DNA from 4 places in the Hydrogenophaga sp. UC242_50 genome. Region 1 is predicted to be linked to each of the others. Evidence: predicted binding sites of a transcription regulator. Region 1 holds the regulator's gene; each other region holds the start of a gene.

Region 1 (3,325 bases):
TGCGCTGGCCATCGCAGACCGGCAGCGCCCCGATGTCCAGTTCTTCCATGGCCTGGGCCGCGAGCACCACGCTGTCCTGGGGCCCGAGCGTGCGCACGCCACTGGTCATCACATCTTTCACTTGCTTCATGGGAAATCTCCTGCTGCGGTTGTGGCGTTGGCCCGCCGCATGCCGGCGGGTGGGACCTTGACAGGGCAGGTGCTGTGCCCGCGGCCACCGGGAGCGGGGATTGCCCCCGGCAGGTTCGAAGGAACTTCCTGCGACCACTCTAACGAGGAGCAACGCCATGATCAACATCATCCTCTGGTTGGCGGTCGGCGGCCTGTTGGGCAGGCTGGCCAGCGTGGTCCTGTCCACGGATGGGCGCCAGGGCATCGTGCGCAATGTCGTGGCCGGCATCGTGGGCGCCGCCATCGGTGGCTGGGTGCTCTCACCCCTGATGGGGGTGGACACCCTCAACGACAGCGTCTTCAACGTGGGCGCCATGCTCGTGTCGCTGATCGGCGCCATCATCCTGCTGGCGCTCATCAACCTCTTTCGACACGAATCGATGCACTAGTCCGCGCGGGCCGTTTCGGCAAATCTTGCCGCAAGATGCGCCCTTGCGCGGGTCGGCCTGAAGGGCGTTCCGATCGACTGTGTCTGAATGTTCGGGAAGGTGCGCACCGTGTCCCTCTGTGAGGGCCTGACGGTTACGTGGTTTTGTGGGAATTTGTGTCTTCCGCGCTCGTGCGGCATGGTGGTTGCATAGGGTGTTGGTCTGAGGCGGCCGCACCTCGCGACACCGCCGACCATGCCTTACCGGAGGAGAACCGCATGATCCAGATGGACGCCCGCGCCGACCAGCGCCAGAGCCAGACCCTGTCTCCCCGCTTGCAGCACGCCGTGCGCCTGCTGCAGATGTCCTCGCTGGATTTCGGCATCGTGGTGCGCGACGTGCTGGGGCGCAATCCGTTCCTGGAAGCGGAAGAGGGCGATGACGAGGACGAGCGCGAAGGCCTGCGGGATGGTGACATCGACAGCCGATCGGGCGAAGCGGCCGGCGAGGTGTACGACGGACCGCGCGAGACCGATCTGGCGGCGCCGGCGGAGGCCGAGGTCGACCGGTCCACCGCGTCCGACAGCGACCTGTGGCTCGCCGATGGTCTGACCCCGGCCCGCCAGGGACATGACGGGGATGTGTCCGCGCTCGATTTCATGATGGAGGAAACCCCGCTCAATGCCCACCTGCACGGGCAGCTCGGCACCATGGCCCTGTCGCCGCGCGACCTCGCGCTGGCCGGTGTGGTGGTCGAGTCGCTCGACGACGACGGCTACCTGCGCACGCCCCTGAACGAACTGCGCGAGGTAGCGGACGTGGTGCCCGCAGCGACGCTGGAAGACCTGCAGATCGCGCTCAAGCTGGTGCAGTCGCTGGAGCCGGCCGGTGTGGCCGCGCGCGATGTGGCGGAATGCCTCAGCCTGCAGCTGGGCGAGATCGAATGCCCCCACGTGCGCGCGATGGCGCGCGCCATCGTCAACGACCACATGGACAGCCTGGCGGCGCGCGATGTGCCTGCCCTGGCGCGGGCGCTGGACGCCTCGGTGGGCGAGGTCGAGGCGGTGTGTGACCGCATCCGCCACCTCGACCCGCGACCGGGCTGGCGCCTGAGTTCTTCCCGGGTGAACTACATCGTGCCCGACGTGATCGTGAAGAAGGACCGGGGCGCGTGGAACGTGCGGCTCAACGCCGCGGTCGTGCCCAAGGTGCGCATCAACGAGGTGTACGCCCAGCTGTTCCAGCGCCACCGCTGCGCCGAGAACGCCGAGATGGGCGCGCACCTGCAGGAGGCGCGCTGGACGCTGCGCAACGTCGAGCAGCGCTTCTCGACCATCCTCGACGTGTCGCAGGCCATCGTGCGGCGCCAGCGCCACTTCTTCGAATACGGCAGCATGGCGATGAAGCCGCTGGGCCTGCGCGAGATCGCCGACGAGGTCGGCATCCACGAATCCACGGTTTCGCGCGTCACCAACAACAAGTACATCGCCACGCCCACCGGCGTGTACGAGCTCAAGCACTTCTTCTCGCGCGCGATGGTGAGCGCCAATGGCAAGGCCTGCTCGGGCACCGCGATCCGGGGTTTGATCCAGGACATCATCGAAGCGGAGTCGACCGATCGGCCGCTGTCGGACGCCGAGATCACGCGCCAGCTCGCCCGGCAGGGCCTGACGGTGGCGCGGCGCACCGTCACCAAGTACCGTCAGATGCTGCGCATCGAGGCCGTGGGCCGGCGCAAGCGCCATGACGGCCTGGCCGTCTCGGCCTGAGGCTCAGGCCGGCGGGGCGCGGGGCGCTTCTGGCGGCTCGCTCAGCAGCCGCAGCAGCTGTTCGGGGTTCACCGGTTTGAGCAGGTGCTGATCGAAGCCGGCCAGGCGCGCGGCCTCGCGGTCGGCGTCGCGGCCCCAGCCGGTGATGGCCACGAGGCGGATGCCCTGCGTGGTGGCATCGGCGCGCAGCGCCCGCGCCACCTGGTGGCCGTCGAGGCCGGGCATGCCGATGTCGAGCAGCGCCACGTCCGGCACCTGCGCGCGCGCCGCGCGAACCGCCGCTTCGCCATCGTGCACGACCTCGACCAAGTGCCCATGTGAGGACAGCACGGCCGACAGGCTCACCGTCAGATCGACGTTGTCGTCCGCGATCAGGAGGCGCAGCGGGCGCGAGGGCTGGGCGTGGGACGGCGCCACGGTGGGGGGCTCGTCGCGCGGTGGCTCTCGATGCAGGCGGGGCAGCCGCACCGTGAAGCACGAGCCGCGGTGCAGGCCCTCGCTGTGCATGGACAGCGAACCGTCGTGCAGCTCGATGATCTGGCGCGAGAGCGTCAGCCCCACGCCCAGCCCGGCGCTGCCGCGCTGCATGGACTGGTCCGCCTGTTCGAACAGGTCGAAGATGCGTTCCTGCATGGCGGGCTCCACGCCGATGCCGGTGTCCACCACCGTCACCTCGACCGAGGATGGCGTCGAGGTGAGCGAGAGGTCCACGCGCCCGCCGTGCGGGGTGTAGCGGCAGGCGTTGTTCAGCAGGTTGGAGAACACCTGCGTCAGCCGCACCGCGTCGCCGTTCACATACAGCGCCGCATCGGGCAGGTGCAGCGTGAGCTGCAGGCCATGCTGTTGCGCCAGCGCCTGCGCGCCTTCGGTGGCGGTGTGCAGCAGCTCGCCGATGTTCACCGGCGCCGTGTCGAGCGACAGCTTGCCGGTGCGCACCCGGGAGGCGTCCAGCAGGTCGTTGACCAGGCGCACGATGTGCTGCAGCTGGCGCTCGAGCACCGCCAGCGCCTTCTCCCG
Region 2 (3,325 bases), 1.9 Mb from region 1:
ACAAGCACGCTCTTGATCTGCACCCAGAGCTGGGCGCCGATGGCGTAGTCGTCGGCCTTGACGCCGCCCAGGCTGGAGGCGGCGAACACCGCCGTCAGGATGGCGCCGACGATGCCGCCGACACCGTGCACGCCGAACACGTCGAACGCGTCGTCGGCACCCAGCATCTTCTTGAGACCACCCACGCCCCACAGGCAGACCAGGCCGGCGATCAGACCGAGGGCGATGGAGCCCATCGGGCCGATGAAGCCAGCGGCCGGCGTGACCGCCACCAGGCCGGCGACGGCACCCGAAGCGGCACCCAGCATGGAGCCCTTGCCCTTGTGCAGCGCTTCACCCGCGATCCAGGACAGCGTGGCCGCGCCGGTGGCGAGGATGGTGTTGATGAAGGCCAGACCGGCCACGCCGTTGGCGGCACCCGCCGAGCCGGCGTTGAAGCCGAACCAGCCGACCCACAGCAGCGAGGCACCGACCATGGTCAGCGTCAGGCTGTGCGGGGTGAGCGCTTCCTTGCCGTAGCCGATGCGCTTGCCCACCACGTAGGCACCCACCAGACCGGCGATACCGGCGTTGATGTGCACCACGGTGCCGCCAGCGAAGTCCAGCGCGCCGTCGGCGCCCAGCAGACCACCGCCCCAGACCATGTGGGCCATCGGGATGTAGCTGAAGGTGAACCAGATCACGGAGAACAGCAGCACGGCCGAGAACTTGATGCGCTCGGCGAACGAGCCCACGATCAGCGCGCAGGTGATGGCCGCGAAGGTCGACTGGAAGGCCACGAAGACGAACTCGGGGATCGTCGGCAGCAGGCCCGAGAGCGTGTCGGCCGTGATGCCCTTGAGGAAGACCTTGTCGAAGCCGCCCACGAACTTGCCTTCGCCCACGAAGGTCAGGCTGTAGCCGTAGACGCACCAGAGGATGGTGATCAGCGAGAAGATGACGAACACGTGCATCAGCACCGACAGCATGTTCTTCGAACGGGCCAGGCCGCCGTAGAACAGGGCCAGGCCCGGGATGGTCATCAGGATGACCAGCATGGTGGAGGTCAGCATCCAGGCGGTGTCGCCGGTGTCCAGCGCGGGCGCGGCAGCGGCCGGCGCGGCTTCGGCGGCGGCAGCGGGGGCTGCTTCAGCCGCAGCGGGGGCCGCGGCCGGCGCCGCTTCGGCAGGGGCGGCGGCCGCGGGGGCCTCCGCGGGCGCGGCGGTCTGCGCCATGGCGTTCAGGCCACCGAAGGCCAGGCCCATGCCCAGGAACAGGGTTGCGATGAGTTTTTTCATGTCCGTGATCTTTCTTGTTCAGGGGGCGGCGATCAGAGCGCTTCCTTGCCGGTCTCGCCGGTCCGGATGCGCACCACCTGTTCCAGGGAAGTGACGAAAATCTTGCCGTCGCCGATCTTGCCGGTGCGCGCGGCACCTTCGATGGCTTCGATCACGCGCTCGACGAGCTCGTCGGACACGGCGGCCTCGATCTTGACCTTGGGCAGAAAGTCGACCACGTACTCCGCGCCGCGGTACAGCTCGGTGTGGCCCTTCTGGCGGCCGAAGCCCTTGACTTCGGTGACGGTGATGCCTTGCACGCCCATGCCGGAAAGTGCTTCGCGCACTTCGTCCAGCTTGAACGGCTTGATGATGGCTGAAACCATTTTCATGCTGTGATTCCTCTTCTAGAACGGAAGGGTGCTCAGACCGGAGGGCCGACACCGCGGTTTGCGGAGGGACCATGGAACTCCACGGCCCGGATTCAATCGCTTACACCCCCAAGCATGGACCGTGCCAACGGCCCCCGCCCGCGTACCCCCCCGGGTTCGGGTCCTGGCGGCCACCTACAGTTGGGCCGCGCGCCCGGATTTTTCAGGCGCCACCGCCGCCCCGATCGCCCACGGCCACACCAAAGCTGTGCGCACCAATTGGGTGCGGCCCACGGGGCGCCTTTTGCCCCAGCGGGTGGCCTGGGCGCGCACCGAAACAGGGAGAAACCACACATGAGTCTGTCATTGGTGCACAGCCGCGCGCTGCTCGGCCTGGAAGCCCGCCCGGTCTGCGTCGAGGTCCACCTCGCCAACGGCCTGCCCAGTTTCACGCTGGTCGGCCTGGCCGACACCGGCGTGAAGGAAGCGCGCGAGCGCGTGCGCTCGGCCATCGCCAACGCGGGGCTGGAGTTCCCGTCGAACAAGCGCATCACCGTGAACCTGGCGCCGGCCGACCTGCCCAAGGACTCCGGCCGCTTCGATCTGCCGATCGCCCTGGGCATCCTCGCCGCCAGCGGGCAGATCGACGCGGCGCGGCTGGCCGGCTGGGAGTTCGCGGGCGAGCTCTCGCTCGGTGGTGAGCTGCGGCCGGTGCGCGGCGCGCTGGCCATGAGCCTGGCCGTGCACCGGCAGGACACCGAGCGCCCGACCCGCCTGGTGCTGCCGCCGGGCAGCGCCGAGGAAGCGGCGCTGGTGCCGCAGGCGCAGGTCTACCGCGCGCGCCACCTGCTCGATGTGGTCGCGCGCTTCCTGCCCGAGCGCGAGTCCGACACGGCGCCACCGCCGCCACCCGACGAGGCCGGCTGGGCCCGCCTGGCGCCCACCGCGCGCGCCGCCCTGCCCCGCTACCCCGACCTGATCGACGTCAAGGGCCAGGTGGCCGCCAAGCGCGCGCTGGAGATCGCCGCGGCCGGCGGCCACAGCCTGTTGCTGGTCGGCCCGCCGGGCTCGGGCAAGTCCATGCTGGCCCAGCGTTTTGCCGGCCTGCTGCCGCCCATGGGCACGCTGGAGGCGCTGGAGTCCGCCGCCGTGGCCTCGCTGGCCGGGCGCTTCAGCCTGGAGCGCTGGGGCCAGCGCCCGACCTGCGCGCCCCACCACAGCGCCAGCGCCGTGGCCCTGGTGGGGGGCGGCTCGCCGCCGCGGCCGGGCGAGATCTCCATGGCGCACCAGGGCGTGCTGTTCCTCGACGAGCTGCCGGAATTTCCACGCTCGGCGCTGGAGGCCCTGCGCGAGCCGCTGGAGAGCGGCCACATCCGCATCTCGCGCGCGGCCATGCAGAGCGAGTTCCCGGCGCGCTTCCAGCTCATCGGCGCGATGAACCCCTGCCCCTGCGGTTTTCTGGGCCACCCCACGCGCGCCTGTCGCGACACGCCCGACCAGATCGCGCGTTACCAGGGCAAGCTCAGCGGCCCGCTGCTCGACCGCATCGACCTGCATGTGGAGGTGCCCGCGCTGCCGCCGGACGACCTGCTGCACGGCGCGGCCGGCGAGCCCAGCGCCACCGTGCGTGAGCGCGTGCACCTCGCGCGCCAGCGCGCACAGGCCCGCCAGGGCAGCACCAACCAGACCCTGGCCGGG
Region 3 (3,325 bases), 1.7 Mb from region 1:
GGCTCCATGCAATGGCCCACGCTGCGTCGGCAGTACCTGCGCGATGCGCCCATGGTGTTTTCCGAGGCGGTGACGGTGCGCGGCCCGGCCTTCGCGGACGACGCGATGAACGTGCCGCTGCTGGTGGACGCGCGCGGCCTGGCCCGCACGGGCGGCGGTGTGGCGCGCATCCTGGTGGTGGTGGACCGCAACCCGGTGCGCGAGGTGTTGGCCTTCGAGCCCTTGCGCGCGCTGCCCATGCTGGCGTTCCGCATCCGCATGGAACAGGCATCGCCGGTGCGCGCGATGGTGCAGACGGCGGACGGCCGCTGGCACGTGGGCGGCACCTGGGTGCAGGCGGCCGGTGGGGGCTGCACGGTGCCCGGCGCCACGCGCGCCGACGGCTCGTGGAGCCGCACGCTCAACCAGGTGCAGGCGCGCTTCTTCCCGAATGTGATCGAGGGCAGCCGTCGCCTGCGCGTGCGCGTGATGCACCCGATGGACACCGGCCTGGTCGCGGGCATCCCCGCGTTCTACATCGAGCAGCTGCAGCTGGTGGACAGCGCGGGCCAGGCCTGGTGGCGCCTGGCCCTGCACGAGCCGGTGTCGGAAAACCCGCTGCTCACCTTCGAGCTGCCGCCGCAGCACGTGGGCGGTTTCCGCCTGACCGGGCGCGACAACAACGGCAACCGCATCGATGCCGAGGTGCCCGCGTGACGGTGCGCGGCGCGCTGGCCTCAGCGGCCCTGCTGTTCGCGGCCATGGTCCACGCGCAGCCGCAGCCCGACGTGGCGCGGCTCGACCATGGCCTGCGGCCGCGCCAGGTCGCCGAACACACCTGGGTGATCGAAGGCGCGGTGGCCGACTTCTCGCGCGCCAACGGCTGCAACATCATCAACACCGCCTTCATCGCCACGGGCGAGGGCGTGGTGGTGGTCAACACCGGTCCTTCGCGCGGCTATGGCGAGCAGCAGCGCCGCGCCATCGAACAGCTCACGCACGAACCGGTGCGCCACGTGTTCAACCTCAACCTGCACCCCGACTACTTCTTCGGCAACCAGGCCTGGGCCGACCGCCCCACGCAGGCCCTGGCCGGCAGCATCGCAGGCATGAAAGCCGAGGGCGCGGCCTACGCCGACAACCTCTACCGCCTGTGCGGCGACTGGATGAAAGGCACCGAGCCCACACCGGCACGCGAAGCCATCGAACCGCGCACGCTGAGCCTGGGCGCACACACGCTGGAGCTGCGGCGCCTGAGCGGCCACACCGGCGATGACCTGGTGCTGATCGACCACCGCACCGGGGTGCTGTTCGCCGGCGGCCTGGTGTTCGCCGAGCGCGTGCCCACCACGCCGCACGCCGACCCCGCCGCCTGGCTCGCCAGCCTGGACACGCTGGCGCAATGGCTCACCGCGGGCGAGGTGCGGCAGGTCGTGCCCAGCCACGGCCCGGTGCACAGCGGGCCGGTGGGCGTGCAGCAGACGCGCGACTGGCTGCGCTGGCTCACCACGCTCATGCAGGCGAGCGCCGAACAAGGCCTGGACCTGAGCGAGCTGCTGCGCACGCCCGTGCCCGCGCGCTTCGCCGGCTGGGCCGCGCAGCCCGCCGAGCTGCACCGCAGCCTCGTGCAGTGGTACCCGCGGTACGAACAGCGGGCGCTGGATTCGCGCGCGCGCTGAACCCTGTTGCAGGGGTTGATTCGTTTCTGAACAGTGTCACAGCCGCGACCCGCCGCGAGGCCCGGGCGTGGCGCATTTCAGGCCGGAAAACCGCTCGAAAACGCTGGCATGGATGTTGCCATTTGCTGTCTGTGCAAACCCCGACGGCCGCAGGGCCGGGTGTTCACGGGCGGCCGGGCATGGTGCTCGGTCGCAGGCATCACACATCCACGAACGAGCAGGAGACACACTGTGAAACGCACCCTATTGAGCCTGATGATTCTGGCCGCCACCGCCCACGTGAGCGCCCAGGGCGTGACCGACGCGATGATCGCCGACGACGCCAAGACCCCCGACAACGTGTTGAGCTGGGGCCTGGGCACCCAGGGCCAGCGCCATTCCACGCTCAACGGCATCACCGAGCGCAACATCAACAAGCTCGTGCCGGTGTGGTCCATGTCGTTCGGCGGCGAGAAGCAGCGCGGCCAGCAGTCGCAGCCGCTGGTGCACAACGGCAAGATGTTCGTCACCGCGTCCTACTCGCGCATCTACGCGGTCAACACCAAGACCGGCGAGAAGCTCTGGAAGTACGAACACCGCCTGCCCGAAGGCATCATGCCCTGCTGCGACGTGATCAACCGCGGCGCCGCGCTGTACGACAACCTGGTGATCTTCGGCACGCTCGACGCGCAGCTGGTCGCGCTCGACCAGAACACGGGCAAGGTGGTGTGGCGCGAGAAGATCGACGACTACGCCGCCGGCTACAGCTACACCGCCGCGCCCCTCATCGCCGAAGGCCTGCTGATGACCGGTGTCTCGGGCGGTGAGTTCGGTGTGGTCGGCCGCGTGGAAGCACGCGACCCGCGCACCGGCAAGATGGTGTGGACGCGCCCCGTCGTCGAAGGCCACATGGGCTACAAGGACGGCAAGGAAAACGGCATCACCGGCACCACCAACGCCACTTGGCCGGGCGAGACGTGGAAGACCGGCGGCGCGGCCACCTGGCTGGGCGGCACCTACGACGCCAAGACCGGCCTGGCCTACTTCGGCACCGGCAACCCCGGCCCCTGGAACAGCCATGTGCGCAAGGGCGACAACCTGTACTCGGCCTCGACCGTCGCGATCGATGTGAAGACCGGCAAGATCGTCTGGCACTACCAGAGCACGCCCAACGACGGCTGGGACTACGACGGCGTCAACGAATTCGTCACCTTCGACATGGACGGCAAGCGCATGGGCGCCAAGGCCGACCGCAACGGTTTCTTCTACGTGAACGACGCGGCCACCGGCAAGCTGGTCAACGCCTTCCCGTTCGTGAAGAAGGTGACCTGGGCCACCGGCATCGACCTCAAGACCGGCCGCCCCAACTTCGACGACACCAACCGCCCGGGCGACCCGACCGCCGCCGGTGGCGACGGTGCCAAGGGCAAGGCGGTGTTCTCCGCGCCGGGCTTCCTGGGTGGCAAGAACCAGATGCCCATGGCCTACAGCCCCAAGACCGGCCTGTTCTACGTGCCCACCAACGAATGGGGCATGGAGATCTGGAACGAGCCCATCACCTACAAGAAGGGCGCGGCCTTCCTGGGCGCGGGCTTCACCATCAAGCCGCTGTTCGACGACCATATCGGATCGCTGCGCGCGATCGATCCCAAGACCGGCAAGGTGGCCTGGGAAGTCAAGAACAGCGC
Region 4 (3,325 bases), 1.9 Mb from region 1:
GCCACTCTTGCCGTTGTTGGACAGCGCGCCGTTGCGGCCCGAGGCCTGCAGCGGCAGCACGTAGCCCACGGTGGCGTCCAGGCCCTGGCCGAAGACGCGGCGCAGGCGGGCGCGTTCGAGCTCGTCGTCGAGCTTGCTGTCGAACGGGTCCACGTTCACCGGCAGGCGGCGCTCGCGCCAGAGGTAGTACCAGGTGTCCTCGTAGCCCGGGGTGATGTACTGGGTGGACAGGCCGAGCTTGCGCGCCAGCGCCTGCGTGAAGCGGCGCGCGTCGTCGCTGGTGCAGCGCGCTTCGTCGCGCTCGTCGGCCAGCAGGGCCGGGTTGTGCCAGAGGGTCTCGCCATCGGCGCGCCAGAACATCGACAGCGCCCAGCGTGGCAATTGCTCGCCCGGGTACCACTTGCCCTGGCCCATGTGCACGAAGCCGCCCGCGCCGTACTCGGCGCGCAGGCGCCCCAGCAGCTCGGTGGCGTAACCGCGTTTGGTGGGGCCCAGCGCGTCGGTGTTCCACTCGGCGGCGTCGCGGTCGCTGGTGGCCACGTAGGTGGGCTCTCCGCCCATGGTCAGGCGCACGTCGTGCTGTTCCAGATCGGCGTCCACCTTTTCGCCCAGGGCCAGCACGCCGGCCCATTGTTCGTCGGTGTAGGGGCGGGTGACGCGCGGCGACTCGTAGACCCGCGTCACGCTCATGTGGTGGCTGAATTCCACCTCGCACTTGTCCACGCCACCTTCCACCGGCGCCGCGCTCGAGGGCTGCGGCGTGCAGGCGAGTGGCACATGGCCTTCGCCCGCGAGCAGGCCGGAGGTCGGATCCAGCCCGATCCAGCCCGCGCCGGGCAGGAAGACTTCGCACCAGGCGTGCAGGTCGGTGAAGTCTTTCTCGGGGCCATTGGGGCCGTCGACCGACTTCACGTCGGACGTGAGCTGGATCAGGTAGCCCGAGACGAAGCGCGCGGCCAGGCCCATGTGGCGCAGGATCTGCACCAGCAGCCAGCCGCTGTCGCGGCACGAGCCGCTCTTGAGCTTGAGCGTGTCTTCGGGCGTCTGCACGCCGGGCTCCATGCGGATGGTGTAGGCGATGTCGCGTTGCAGCCGCTGGTTGATCTCGACCAGGAAGTCGATCGTGCGGCGCTCGCTGCGGTCCACCTCGGCCACGTAGGCCTTGAGCAGCGGCGTGAGCGGCGCGGTGGCCAGGTAGGGGGCCAGTTCCTGCTTCTGCGCCTCGTCGTACGTGAACGGGAAGTTCTCGGCCGAGGGCTCCAGGAAGAAATCGAACGGGTTGTAGACCGCCATTTCCACCACCAGGTCGATCGTGACCTTGAACTCGGTGGTGGGCTCGGGGAACACCAGGCGCGCCTGGTAGTTGGCGAACGGGTCCTGCTGCCAGTTGATGAAATGCTCGCCGGGTTCGATGCGCTGCGAATACGAGAGCACCTTGGTGCGGCTGTGCGGCGCGGGCCGCAGCCGGACCACCTGAGGCCCCAGCTTGACCAGGCGGTCGTACCGATAATGGGTGATGTGGCTCAGGGCAACATGGATCGCCATACGAGAGACTTTCCTGGGAGGGGAACAACAATGGATCCGCGAGCCACCAACCGGCCGACGCGGCTTGCAGCCATGCTAGCAAGTCTTGCGCCACGGCCACATGACATTTCCACCAAGCGGTGCCGCCCGGTCTGATCGTGCGCCATTCCGGCTTCGGGGCGCTGCTGGGCTGGGTGCTGGGCGTGGCGCTGCAATTGCAGCAGCCCGCGCTGTGGTCCCTGGAGGTCTACGGCGCTTTGCTGCTGGCCGGTGTGCTGGGCCTGGGGGCCTTGCGGCTGACCCGGCGTGCCGCCCCTGCGCTGCTGCTGGCCTGGGTGGCGGGCGCGCTCATCGGTGTCGGTGCCACCGGCGCCCGCGCCGTGCATTTCGCGGCCGACGCGCTCGACCCGGCCCTGCAAGGCATCGACATCGAGGCGACCGGGCGCATCGCCTCCCTGCCGCAGCGAAGCGCGCAGGGTGAGCGCTTCGAGTTCGTGGTGGAGTCGGCCGCGCGCGGCGGCCAGGCGGTGGCGCTGCCACCGCGCCTGCAACTGGGCTGGTACCTGCGGCCCGATGAGGCCGGCGGGGCCGGCCCCGGCCTGCGCGCGGGCGACCGCTGGCGCTTCACAGTGCGCCTGCGCAGCCCGCACGGCAACGCCAACCCGCACGGCTTCGACCGCGAACGCTGGCTCTGGGAGCAGGGCATCCAGGCCACCGGTTATGTGCGCAGCGGCCCGCGCGACCCGGCGCCCCAGCGGCTGGGCGCCACACCCTGGCACCCGCTGGACCGCTTGCGCCAGGGCGTGGCCGAGCGCATCGAGGCCCGCGTGCACGAAGACCCGCGCAGCGCGGGCGTGCTGGCCGCGCTGGTGGTGGGCGACCAGTCCGCCATCGACCGCAGCGACTGGGACCTCTTCCGCACCACAGGCGTCGCTCATTTGATGAGCATTTCAGGATTGCACGTGACGCTGTTCGCCTGGCTGGCCACGGCGCTGGTGGGCGCGCTCTGGCGGCGCCTGGCGCTGCGCTGGCCCAAGGCCTTGCTGGCGCTGCCCACGCCCTGGGCGGCGGGCCTGGGTGGCGTGGCGCTGGCGCACGGCGTACGCGCTGTTCTCGGGCTGGGGCGTGCCGGCGCAGCGCACCGTGCTCATGCTGGCCGTGGTGGTCGGTCTGCGCCTGTCGGTGCGACAGTGGCCCTGGCCGCATGTGTGGCTGCTGGCCATGGCGGTGGTGCTGCTGCTCGACCCCTGGGCCTTGATGCAGGCCGGCTTCTGGCTCAGCTTCGTGGCGGTGGGCATCCTGTTCGCCACCGACCCGGGCCGGCGCTCGCCCGCGCCCGAGGGCTCCTGGCCGCAGCGCGCGGCGCGGGCCTTCCTGGCCTTGCTGCGCGAGCAGGGCGTGGTGACGGTGGCGCTCGCGCCGCTCACCCTGCTGCTGTTCGGCCAGTTCTCGGTGGTGGGGCTGGTGCGCAACCTCGCCGCCATTCCCTGGGTGACCCTGCTGGTCACGCCGCTGGCCTTGCTCGGTGTGTTCGCGCCGCCCTTGTGGGATGGGGCCGCCTGGGCGGTGCAGGCCTTGTCGCTCGCCTTGCAGTGGCTGGCCCAGTGGCCGGGCGCGGCCCTGTTCCGGCCCGTGGCGCCGTGGCCGCTGGCCCTGGCGGCGGTGCTGGGCGGTGTGTTGCTCGTGTTGCGCCTGCCCTGGGTGGTGCGGCTCTCGGGCCTGATGCTGCTTTGGCCGGCCTTGCTCTACGCGCCACCGCGCCCAGCGCCGGGCCAGTTCGAATTGATCGCGCTGGACGTGG

What was found. Region 1 encodes sigma-54, which starts transcription at its own class of promoters, with help from an activator protein. Its sites were predicted from a motif close to TGGCANGNAANCTGCTTT; they were not measured.
Region 2: ACFJGX_RS03165 (P-II family nitrogen regulator) is a predicted target of sigma-54. The motif match lies at 1,758-1,775, and genes of this name have one in related genera.
Region 3: ACFJGX_RS21655 (PQQ-dependent methanol/ethanol family dehydrogenase) is a predicted target of sigma-54. The motif match lies at 1,763-1,780, and genes of this name have one in related genera.
Region 4: ACFJGX_RS22540 (DUF2126 domain-containing protein) is a predicted target of sigma-54. The motif match lies at 1,621-1,638, and genes of this name have one in related genera.

What each region holds. Positions count from the first base shown of each region.
Region 1 covers NZ_CP170553.1:2,528,335-2,531,659, forward strand. The annotation lists gene ACFJGX_RS13035 (CBS domain-containing protein) at 1-130, opposite strand, end outside; gene ACFJGX_RS13040 (GlsB/YeaQ/YmgE family stress response membrane protein) at 288-560, shown strand; gene rpoN (RNA polymerase factor sigma-54) at 818-2,308, shown strand; gene ACFJGX_RS13050 (ATP-binding protein) at 2,312-3,325, opposite strand, start outside.
Region 2 covers NZ_CP170553.1:606,820-610,144, forward strand. The annotation lists gene amt (ammonium transporter) at 1-1,277, opposite strand, end outside; gene ACFJGX_RS03165 (P-II family nitrogen regulator) at 1,310-1,648, opposite strand; gene ACFJGX_RS03170 (YifB family Mg chelatase-like AAA ATPase) at 1,982-3,325, shown strand, end outside.
Region 3 covers NZ_CP170553.1:4,246,636-4,249,960, reverse strand. The annotation lists gene ACFJGX_RS21665 (quinoprotein dehydrogenase-associated SoxYZ-like carrier) at 1-696, shown strand, start outside; gene ACFJGX_RS21660 (quinoprotein relay system zinc metallohydrolase 1) at 693-1,658, shown strand; gene ACFJGX_RS21655 (PQQ-dependent methanol/ethanol family dehydrogenase) at 1,914-3,325, shown strand, end outside.
Region 4 covers NZ_CP170553.1:4,407,069-4,410,393, reverse strand. The annotation lists gene ACFJGX_RS22540 (DUF2126 domain-containing protein) at 1-1,545, opposite strand, end outside; partial or broken gene ACFJGX_RS22535 (ComEC/Rec2 family competence protein) at 1,665-2,558, shown strand; gene ACFJGX_RS22530 (DNA internalization-related competence protein ComEC/Rec2) at 2,602-3,325, shown strand, end outside.